2 regions of the Sanguibacter massiliensis genome follow, and region 1 is predicted to be linked to the other one. Evidence: predicted binding sites of a transcription regulator. Region 1 holds the regulator's gene; the other holds the start of a gene.
The links. The regulator HspR, encoded in region 1, represses chaperone genes until heat shock. The targets are predictions, from matches to a motif close to AAGTTGAGTCNNNNNGACTCAACTT.
Positions count from the first base shown of each region.

Region 2: a site for HspR is predicted at 4,041-4,065, ahead of clpB (ATP-dependent chaperone ClpB). Genes of this name have one in related genera too.

Region 1 covers NZ_LT964979.1:1,874,291-1,879,779, forward strand. Annotated here, with positions in the region: gene C1729_RS08755 (sigma-70 family RNA polymerase sigma factor) at 1-390, opposite strand, end outside; gene C1729_RS08760 (hypothetical protein) at 476-1,243, shown strand; gene C1729_RS08765 (heat shock protein transcriptional repressor HspR) at 1,401-1,805, opposite strand; gene C1729_RS08770 (DnaJ C-terminal domain-containing protein) at 1,811-2,785, opposite strand; gene grpE (nucleotide exchange factor GrpE) at 2,856-3,485, opposite strand; gene dnaK (molecular chaperone DnaK) at 3,482-5,329, opposite strand.
Region 2 covers NZ_LT964979.1:2,287,118-2,292,606, reverse strand. Annotated here, with positions in the region: cyclic di-AMP (ydaO/yuaA leader) riboswitch at 1-26, shown strand, start outside; gene C1729_RS10635 (C40 family peptidase) at 28-894, shown strand; gene clpB (ATP-dependent chaperone ClpB) at 1,384-3,993, opposite strand; gene C1729_RS10620 (alpha/beta hydrolase) at 4,133-5,134, shown strand; gene mnhG (monovalent cation/H(+) antiporter subunit G) at 5,172-5,489, opposite strand, start outside.

The DNA of each region.
Region 1 (5,489 bases):
CCGGTCCTCGAAACCCTTGAGCGCCGGATCCTCCGACGACGCGAGCGGGCCCACCGCCGACTCAAACACACGGTCGTCGTCCGTCGGTGCGGCCCGCCGTCCCCGCTCGAGCATCTCCACCGCACCGCGACGCACGACTGTGAAGAGATACGCACGGAACGCGACGTCCGGGCCCTTGCCCGCGTTCAGCACCCCGAGCACCTTCTCGAACGCGCCCGCCACCGCGTCATCGGCGTCCGACTCCGGCAGATACCGACGCGCGACCGCCGTCGCAGCCGCCGAGTGCCGCGCGAAGAGTACACCAAAAGCGGCCGTGTCGCCCCTGCGCACGGCCGTGATGAGCTCAGCGTCTGACTGGACGTAGTCCCCGACAGCGACGTCCTCGCTCACGGCACCACCCCCTGACGGATCTGCCACGCAAAAACAGGCTACGGGTTTCGCGTCATGACCGCGAACCTCCCCCCTCTCATGGGGTATGACGCACCGCGAACCACACGCCCACGCCGAGGAGCTCCACCTCCTCGGCTCGTGGCGAACCCGCGCGCTCGACACCGTGTGGCGCCACCCCGGCGACTGGTCGCACCCCGCGACCGAAGCCGTGGTCGAGGCGTTCGTCAACGGCACCGACCCCGCCGAGGCCGTCCGCCGGCTCGGCGAAGCACGCGCCCACGTCGGGGTCACCATGTCCGAGACGATCGACGACCTCATGTGCCTGTTCCGGGCTGTCGGGCTTCCTGCGGAGCCCGAGCTCGTCCGGGAGGTCGCGATCGGATGGGCCACCGGCACCGAGGTCGAACCCCAGACGGGCTGCACCGACCCCGTCACCGGTCTCCGCACGCATGGCTACCTCGTCGCCCGCTTGCAGGAGCTCTACGACGCGCCCGAAGGTGCTCGCTCGTGGGACGCGCACGCGCTGCTCGTCCTCGACGTGCGGCTCGACGGCGCGTCGACCCTCACAAGGTTCCGTGCCGGAGCGATCGTCGGGTCCGTCCTCCTCGACGTCCTCGGAACGGGTCACCCCTCGGCGCAGCTGCGCCCAGGGCTCTTCGCGATGCTCGTCGACCGTGCGACCGCACCCCGCACCGTCACGACGGTGCGGGCACGCGTCGACGCGATCACCGCCGAGCGGTTCTCAGGCTTCGGCCTGGAGCCACAGCTGCGATCACCCGCACGCACATGGCTCGAGCAGCTGCCCGACGACGCGACGCTCTGCCCGTCCCTCGTGGAGAGCCTCACCTTGTAGATCTGGCGCGGCCGTGCGCATCAACCGGTCCGGGGACCGTCGACACGCACGGGGCGCGTCGAGGTTCGTGCGTCGTCAGGGGGTGCACGAGCCTCGGGGGCGCGAGAGGCCCGGGAACCACAGGTTCCCGGGCCTCTCGCGTTGCCGGGGCCGCGGCTCAGCGCCGCGGCCGCCACACGACGAGCGTGCCGCCCCGTCCGGCCGGCGCGGGCTTGCCCCGCGGGACGGCGACGATGTCGCCCGACGCGTCCGCGGTGAAAACCCGGTGCCCCGGGTCCAGGGCCGTCGCGAGCATCTCGACACGCCCGCGGAGCACCCGAACCTGGTCCTCGAGGCGGAGGATGCGGCGGATGCCCGCAAGGTTGATGCCTTCGTCCTGGCTGAGGCGCTGGATGGTGCGGAGCTTCTCGACGTCGCGTGCGCTATACCGGCGACCGCGGCCGGCGGTGCGGGACGGCACGACGAGCCCCAGGCGGTCGTACTGACGGAGGGTCTGCGGGTGCATGTCGGCGAGCTCGGCGGCACGGGAGATGGGCAGCACGGGGACGTCGGCGGCATCCACGACGCTCACTCCCTCGCGCGGGCCATGAGGTCGCCGCGCACGTCCGTCCCTGCGGTCGCGTCACGGAACGCCTCGACGGCCTTGCGGGCGTCGGCGGAGAGGTTCTGCGGGACGACGACCTGCACGGTGACGAGCAGGTCCCCAGTGGTCTTCGCGGCCTTGACGCCACGGCCCTTGACGCGCAGCACACGGCCCGACGGGGTGCCGGGGGCGACCTTGACCTTGACGGTCTGGCCGTCGAGCGTCGGGACCTCGATCTGGGCGCCGAGCGTCGCCTCATCGAACGTCACCGGGACGGTGACGCGCAGGTTGTGGCCGTCGAGCGTGAACACGGGGTGCGGGCCGACCGTCACCGTGATGATGAGGTCGCCAGCGGGTGCGCCGCCCGTGCCGGGGCGGCCCTTGCCGCGCAGCCGGATCTTCTGGCCGTCGCGCACGCCCGCGGGGATGCGGGCCTTGATCGTGCGGTGCTCAATCTCGAGCGCGACCTCGGAGCCCTCAACGGCCTGCCGGAACGGCAGCGTCACGGACGTCGTGAGGTCGGCGCCCTGCTGCGGGCGCGGTCCGGCGCGGAATCCGGCGCCGCCACCGCCATTGAAGAGGCCGCCGAGGATGTCCTCGAAGCCGCCGCCCCCGCCGAAGCCCTGGCGGCTGCCGGCCGCGCCGCCGCCGAACATCGAGCCGAACATGTCCTCGAAGCCGCCCGCGCCAGCGCCGCCGGGGCCCGCGGAGAAGCGCGCGCCACCGCCCATCGCGCGGATCGCGTCGTACTTCTCGCGCTCCTCGGCGTCGGAGAGCACCGCGTAGGCCTCGCCGATCTCCTTGAAGCGCGCCTCAGCCTTGGGGTCGCCCGCGTTCTGGTCAGGGTGGTACTGGCGCGCGAGCTTGCGGTACGCCTTCTTGATCGCGGCCGCGTCAGCGTCCTTCGCGACGCCGAGGGCGGCGTAGAAGTCCTTCTCGAGCCAGTCCTGTCCGGTCAACGCGGTCCTTCCTGTCTGTCTGTGGGGTACGGCTGCGGCGGGCCCGCACGGGCCCGCCGCAGCCAGGTTGTTACTGCTGGGGTCCGACGACGGCGACGCGCGCCGCGCGGACGATCTTCTCGCCGATGCGGTAGCCGGGCTCGATGACGAACTTCACGGTCGTCGTCGTGGCCTCGGCCGAGTCCTCGTGCATGAGGGCGTCGTGCACCGTCGGGTCGAACTCCTCGCCGACGGCACCGAACCGCACGATCTCGAACTTGCCGAGCACATCGTCGAGCTTGTCCGAGATCGCCGCGAACGGCCCCTCGAGCTCGCCAGCCTGCCGAGCACGGTCGATGTCGTCGAGCACCGGCAGGAGCGTCGCCAGGACGTCCTCGATGCCGCGGGTGCGGGCCGCCTCCTGGTCGCGGAGCGCCCGGTTGCGGTAGTTCGTGAACGACGCGCGCTCACGCTGGAGGTCGTCGAGACGCTCGGCCGCGAGGGCCTGCGCTGCGGCGAGCTCGTCGTCTGCTCCCGCGCCGGACGCGGGCGCGTCCGCTGCGGGAGCGTCGGGCACAGAACCGTCGGTGAGCGAGGAGGCGTCGTCCGGGACGACGACCTCGGGCTCACCGTCCCCGGACGGGGCGGCCGCGTCACGCGGCTGCCCCGTCTCGGGGTCGATCCGACGCTTGTCAGTGAACTCGAAGGGCGAATCCGTCACTTGGACTCATCCTCGTCGACGATCTCTGCGTCGACGACGTCCTCGTCTGAGGACGTCGCGTCAGCGGCGGGAGCCTCGGCGCCTGCGGCCTGCTCGGACGCGTAGACGGCCTCGCCGATCTTCTGCGCCGCGGCCGCGAGGGCCTCCATCGTCGACCGCACCTCGGCCGCGTCCTCACCCTCGAGCGCCTTCTTGGCGGCGGCGACAGCGTCGCCAACCTCCGTCTTGACGTCGTCGGAGAGCTTGTCCTCGTTGTCCTTGAGGGCCTTCTCCGTCGAGTACACGAGGCCCTCGGCCTGGTTGCGGGCCTCGGCCTCCTCGCGGCGCGCCTTGTCCTCGGCCGCGTGCTCCTCGGCCTCCTTGACCATGCGGTCGATGTCCTCCTTGGGGAGGGCCGAGCCGCCCGTGATCGTCATCGACTGCTCCTTGCCCGTGCCACGGTCCTTCGCGGAGACGTGGACGATGCCGTTGGCGTCGATGTCGAACGCGACCTCGATCTGCGGGACGCCGCGCGGCGCCGGGGCGATGCCCGTGAGCTCGAACGTGCCGAGCGGCTTGTTGTCGCGCGCGAACTCGCGCTCACCCTGGAAGACCTGGATGAGGACGGAGGGCTGGTTGTCCTCGGCCGTCGAGAAGACCTCGGAACGCTTCGTCGGGATGGCGGTGTTGCGCTCGATGAGCTTCGTCATGACGCCGCCCTTCGTCTCGATGCCGAGGCTCAGGGGCGTGACGTCGATGAGGAGCACGTCCTTGCGGTCACCCTTGATGACGCCGGCCTGGAGGGCCGCGCCGACGGCGACGACCTCGTCCGGGTTGACGCCCTTGTTCGGCTCCTTGCCGCCCGTGAGCTCCTTGACGACGTCCGTGACCGCCGGCATGCGGGTCGAGCCGCCGACGAGGACGATGTGGTCGATCTCGCTCACGGAGATGCCGGCGTCGCGGATGACCGCGTGGAACGGCGTCTTGGTGCGGTCGATGAGATCCTGCGTCATCTGCTGGAACTGCGCGCGCGTGAGCTTGGAGTCGAGGTGGACGGGGCCGTTCTCGCTCATCGAGAGGTACTGCATCGAGATGTTGGTGCTCGTCGCGGACGAAAGCTCCTTCTTCGCCTGCTCGGCGGCCTCGCGCAGACGCTGGAGAGCGATCTTGTCCTTCGAGAGGTCGACGCCCGAGGAGTTCTTCACCTCCTTGATGAGGTGCTCAACGATGCGGTTGTCCCAGTCGTCGCCACCGAGGCGGTTGTCGCCCGAGGTTGCGCGGACCTGGATCGTCGAGAAGTCGTCCTCGTCCTTGCCGACCTCGAGGAGCGAGACGTCGAACGTACCGCCACCGAGGTCGAAGACGAGGATGAGCTCGTCCTCCTTGCCCTTCTCGAGGCCGTACGCGAGCGCTGCGGCCGTGGGCTCGTTGACGATGCGCAGGACGTTGAGGCCGGCGATCTGGCCGGCGTCCTTCGTCGCCTGGCGCTCAGCGTCGTTGAAGTACGCGGGGACCGTGATGACGGCGTCCGTGACGGGCTCGCCGAGGTACTCCTCGGCGTCGCGCTTGAGCTTGCCGAGGACGCGCGCGGAGATCTCCTGCGCGGTGTACTTCTTGTCGTCGATCTCGACGGACCAGTCGGTGCCCATGTGGCGCTTGACCGAGCTGATCGTGCGGTCGACGTTCGTGACGGCCTGGCGCTTGGCGATCTCGCCGACGAGGACCTCGCCGGACTTGGAGAAGGCCACGACCGAGGGCGTCGTGCGCATGCCCTCAGCGTTCGCGATGACCGTGGGCTCGCCGCCCTCGAGGACCGCGACGACGGAGTTGGTGGTGCCGAGGTCGATGCCGACTGCTCGTGCCATGTGTGCTGCCTCCATGCTGTGGTGGTGCGGTTGAGTCTGTTGCACTCAAGTCTGCGCCCGGCGCCTGCTCAATGCAAGCCCACACACTCAAACTTGAGTCTGCCTCACTCAACCTTGGGTGCCGGAGATCTATTCCCCCCGCCCCGCCCCAGCGTTCCGA
Region 2 (5,489 bases), 410 kb from region 1:
TCACCTCGCAGGCGTCGAGAGGTTCACATGTCTGTCCGTCCGACGGACGTCATGCACGAGACCGCGCCCACCGCCGGCTCGTCGACGTCCACGCCCGCACGCCCCCGCAAGGCCCGCCGCACCGCCGCGACCCTCGTCGCCGCACTCGGGCTCGGCCTCGTCCCCGCCGTCGGCACCGCCACGGCCCACGCCGCACCGGCAATGACCGGCACCACCAGCACGAGCCCTGTCGCGGCCAAGGCCACCACCACGGCCCGCACGTCCCTCACCGTCAAGCGGTCGACCGCGACGACGTACGAGGGTCGCCAGGGCGCCGGCCTGTCCATCCGGCTCCGCAACGCCGACGAGCCCGTCGACGGCCGCGTGAAGATCTACGACGGCCGCAAGCTCCTCCGGACGCTCACCGCGTCCGACCGCAACGACGACGGCCGCCTCACCCTCAGCTACCGCCTGCCGAAGAAGCTCAAGGTCGGCAAGCACACGATCACCCTGAAGTTCCTTCCCGCCTCGTCGACCGACGCGTCAACCGCCAAGCGCACGACGAAGGTCCGCGTCCGCTCCGAGGGCGACCTCGTCGTCCGCACCGCGAAGCGCTACGTCGGCACCCCGTACCGCCTCGGCGGCACGACCCCGCGCGGCTTCGACTGCTCCGGCTTCACGAGCTACGTCTACAAGAAGGCCGGCGTCGCCAAGCTTCCCCGGGCATCCTCCGCCCAACGCGGGTCGGGCAAGGTCGTCTCCCGCAAGAACGCCCGCCCCGGCGACCTCATCTGGACCCCGGGCCACGTCGCGATCTACATCGGGAACGGCAAGCAGATCGATGCTCCGCGACCGGGCAAGAGCATCAAGGTGCGGTCGATCTGGCAGTCGAACCCCACGTTCCTCCGCGTCTGACCCACCACAAGCCGCGCGTGCGCCCACCTTCCCCCGGGTGGGCGCACGCGTGTCCGTCACACGGCCCTAGGTGGGACCCACTGGGACGAAGACATCCCTTCGCAGGTCACGGACGTGAAGACATGGTGAGTAGTTCCTCCAAGCAGCAGGGCCTGGGCGGTGCGTTCTTCTGGTCGCTCGACGGTGACACGAAGGACGGCGAGCTCATCTCGGCGCTCTCCAACGGTCTCAAGTGGTCGAGACCCACTGACAGGTACGGACCGCCGGCGCTCCCCGGCCCGGCGGCCCGTACCCATCACGTCGAAGCCCCCGTCCTCCGTCAGCAGGGAGGGCGGGGGCTTCGACGTTTCACTCCGACTCGTAGGGTCCCAGCACCGTTCGATGGTGCTACAGACCTACAAGTCGAACCCCTAAGACGACTCGTAGGTGCTGAGCACCATCGAATGGTGCTCAGCACCTACGAGTCGCGCCTGACGCTCGGGGTGGGCGTCAGGACGTGCGGACCGTGAGGCCTGCCGCGTCGTCCGCGCGGTCGACCGTCACCGTGTCGCCGTCCGCGACCTCGCCCGCGAGGACGAGTCGCGCGAGTCGGTCACCGATCTCCCGCTGGACGAGCCGGCGCAGCGGCCGCGCCCCGTATGCCGGGTCGAAGCCCTCGAGCGCGAGCCACTCCCGGGCCGAGTCCGTCACCTCGAGGCCCAGGCGCCGCTCCGTGAGCCGGTCGGCGAGCGCCCGCACCTGGAGGTCAACGATCCGCCCGAGCTCGTCGACGCTCAGCGGGTCGAAGACCACGACGTCGTCGAGCCGGTTGAGGAACTCCGGCTTGAAGTGAGCGCGCACGGCCGCCATAACGGCCTCGTGCTTCGCTTCGTCGGAGACTGTCGGGTCAACGAGCGCGTGCGAGCCGAGGTTCGACGTCATGACGAGGATGACGTTGCGGAAGTCGACCGTGCGCCCCTGACCGTCGGTGAGCCGACCGTCGTCGAGGACCTGCAGGAGGAGGTCGAAGACCTCCGGGTGCGCCTTCTCGACCTCGTCGAGCAGGACGACCGAGTACGGGCGCCGCCGCACCGCCTCCGTGAGCTGGCCACCCTCCTCGTAGCCGACGTAGCCGGGAGGGGCGCCGACGAGGCGCGCGACCGAGTGCTTCTCGCCGTACTCGGACATGTCGATGCGCACCATGGCGTGCTCGTCGTCGAAGAGGAAGTCGGCGAGCGCCTTCGCGAGCTCGGTCTTGCCGACGCCCGTCGGGCCGAGGAAGAGGAACGAGCCCGTGGGCCGGTCCGGGTCGGAGATGCCGGCGCGGGCGCGGCGCACCGCGTCCGCGACGGCCTCGACGGCCTTCGTCTGGCCGATGACCCGCGCGCCGATCGTCTGCTCCATGCTGAGGAGCTTCTCGCCCTCGCCCTGGAGCAACCTTCCTGCGGGGATGCCGGTCCACGCGGCGACGACCTCGGCGATCTCCGCTGCGTCGACCTTCTCGCCGACGAGGCGCTGCGGACGGTCAGCGTCGTCATCGCTCGCGGCCTGGGTCTGCTCGGAGGCCTCGAGCTCTGCGATCTCCTTCTCGATCGCGGGGATCTCTCCGTACTTGAGGCGGCCGAACGTCGCGAGATCGCCGTCGTTCTCGGCGCGCAGCGCGGCGGCTTCCTTCTCGGCGAGGCGCTTCTTGAGGTCGCCGACGCGGTTGACGCCGCCCTTCTCGGCCTCCCAGCGAGCGGTGAGCGCGGCGAGCTCCTCCTGGCGGTCGGCCCGCTGCGCGGCGAGCTCGTGGGCGCGTTCGAGGTCCTCGGCCGCGCCGGACTCCTTGAGCGCGAGGATCTCGGCGTCGAGGCGTCGCACGACGCGCTGCAGCGTGTCGATCTCAACCGGCGAGGAGTCCATCTCCATGCGGAGGCGGCTCGCGGCCTCGTCGACGAGGTCAATGGCCTTGTCGGGGAGCTGGCGGCCCGTGATGTAGCGGTGGGAGAGTCGCGCGGCGGCGACGAGTGCGCCGTCGGAGATCGTCACGCCGTGGTGCGCCTCGTAGCGAGACTTGAGGCCGCGGAGGATCGCGACGGTGTCGTCGACCGACGGCTCCCCGACGTAGACCTGCTGGAAGCGTCGTTCGAGCGCGGGGTCCTTCTCGATGTGCTCGCGGTACTCGTCGAGCGTCGTCGCGCCGACGAGGCGCAGCTCGCCGCGGGCGAGCATGGGCTTGAGCATGTTGCCCGCGTCCATCGCGCCCTCGGAACCGCCGCCGGCGCCGACGACGGTGTGGAGCTCGTCGATGAACGTCACGACCTCGCCGTCGGAGTCCTTGATCTCCTGGAGCACGGCCTTGAGGCGCTCCTCGAACTCGCCGCGGTACTTGGCGCCCGCGACCATCGCGGCGATGTCGAGCGCGACGAGCTTCTTGCCCTGGAGGGAGGTGGGGACGTCGCCCGCGACGATGCGCTGGGCGAGGCCCTCGACGACGGCCGTCTTGCCGACGCCGGGCTCGCCGATGAGGACGGGGTTGTTCTTGGTGCGGCGCGAGAGGACCTGGACGACGCGGCGAATCTCGGAGTCGCGGCCGATGACGGGGTCGAGACGGCCCTCGCGGGCCTGCTCGGTGAGGTCGACGCCGTACTTCTCGAGGGTCTTGTAGGTGCCCTCGGGGTTGGCGGACGTCACGGGCCCGGTGCCGCGGACGGCGGGCAGGGCCGCGCGGAGGGCGTCGGGGGTCGCGCCGGACTCGCGCAGGGCGGCGGCCGCCGCCGAGTCGACGGTCGCGAGGGCGAGGAGCAGGATCTCGGCGGAGATGTACTCGTCGCCGTGGGCCGCCGACTCCTTCTTCGCTGCCTCGAGCACGTTGCCGAGGGCACGTGAGGCGGTGGGCTCGGCGACGGAGCCTCCCTGGGACGACGGGAGCGAGGCGAGCGCGGTGCGGGTGCGGCGGCCGACATCCTTGAGGTCGACGTGCGCGGCGCCAAGGAGCGCGACAGCAAGACCTTCGGGCTGCTCGAGGAGGGCGCCGAGGAGGTGGAGCGGTTCGATCTGGGGGTTGCCGGCGGCGGCGGCCGCGCGGATGGCGTCGCCGATCGCCTGCTGCGACGCTGCGGTGAAGTTGGACTCCATGAGGTCTCCTCTCGGGTCGGGGTGGTCCTGCCGGAACAACCTCGTCAGACTTGAGTCTATTCCGCTCAACTTTGATGCACCACCCTGCGGAAGCGGCAGGTTCCTCTCGTCGCCGAGGCCAGCGGTGCGATGATCAAGCATGACGTTCTTCCCCACGGGCGCGCCCGCGCCGCGCGCCACCGGATCCTGGCACCCCGACGTCCTCGGCGAGGGCTGGGAGCAGCGCACCCTCCACCTCGGCACGGACGACGAAGGACCTGTCGACGTCACGCTCGTGCGTCTCACCCGCGGCCCGCGCCGCGACCGCGCCGTCCTCTACGTCCACGGCTTCGTCGACTACTTCTTCCAGACGCACGTCGGCGAGGCGCTCGACGCCGCCGGCTGGGACTTCTACGCGGTCGACCTCCGCCGCTACGGCCGCTCACTGCGCCCCGGGCAGACCGCGAACCTCGTCGACGACCTCGCCGTCCACGCCGAGGACCTCGACGCCGCGCTCGCCGTCGTCCGCGACGACGAGCACCACGACCGCATCGCCGTGCTCGGTCACTCGACGGGCGGGCTCGTCGCGTCGCTGTGGGCGAACGCACGCCCCGGGCGCATCGACGCGCTCGTGCTCAACAGCCCGTGGCTCGAGCTCAACGACACCGCGTTCATGCGCACCGTCGGCACGCAGGCCCTGCGGGTCCTCGGGAGGGTCGCGCCGCGCACCGTCGTCGGACATCTCGCACCCCACTACGGGCGCGCGCTCCACACGAGCACAGGCGGCGAGTGGGACTACGACCTCGCGTGGAAGCCCATCGAAGGCTTCCCCGTCCGCGCCCGCTGGATCGCGTCGGTGCGCCGCGCGCACGCGCGCGTCGCGCGCGGGCTCGACGTCACCTGCCCGGTGCTCGTGCTGACGTCCGATGCGACGGGCGACCACGTTGACGACCATCCCGACGTGCTGACGACCGATTCGGTGCTGTCCGTCGAGCAGACCGCGGCCCTCGCGCCCGGGCTCGGCACCGACGTCACGTACGAGCAGATCCCGGACGGCGCACACGACCTTGCGCTCTCCCCGGAGCCTGCGCGCTCGCAGTACCTCGCGCGGGTCGTCGGGTGGCTCGACGAGATCGTGCCACCGGGGACGCAGGCACCGTAAGGGCGAAAGGCGGCTGCCCGGACGTCCGACCGGCCCCTCAGGCGTCGCGCGGACCGGCGTCCTGCGCGTCGGAGTCCGCACGACCCGCGTCCGGCCGCGGGTCCGCGGGACGCTCCTCGTCGTGCGCCTCGTGGACGGCTTCGTCGACGAGTTCCGCCGCGAGCCGCGCGATGCCCGCCTGGTCGGCGATGAGTGCCGCCTCCTGGACGTCGGCCGTGAGCTCGTCCATGACGAGCAGATCCGTGCGCACCTTGCCGGTCCTGTACCCCGCGCGACCCACCATGTGCGCCGAGACGGGCGCCGTGAGCATCTGGAACAGCACGACGAGCAACACGACGAAGGCCCCGCGCCACGT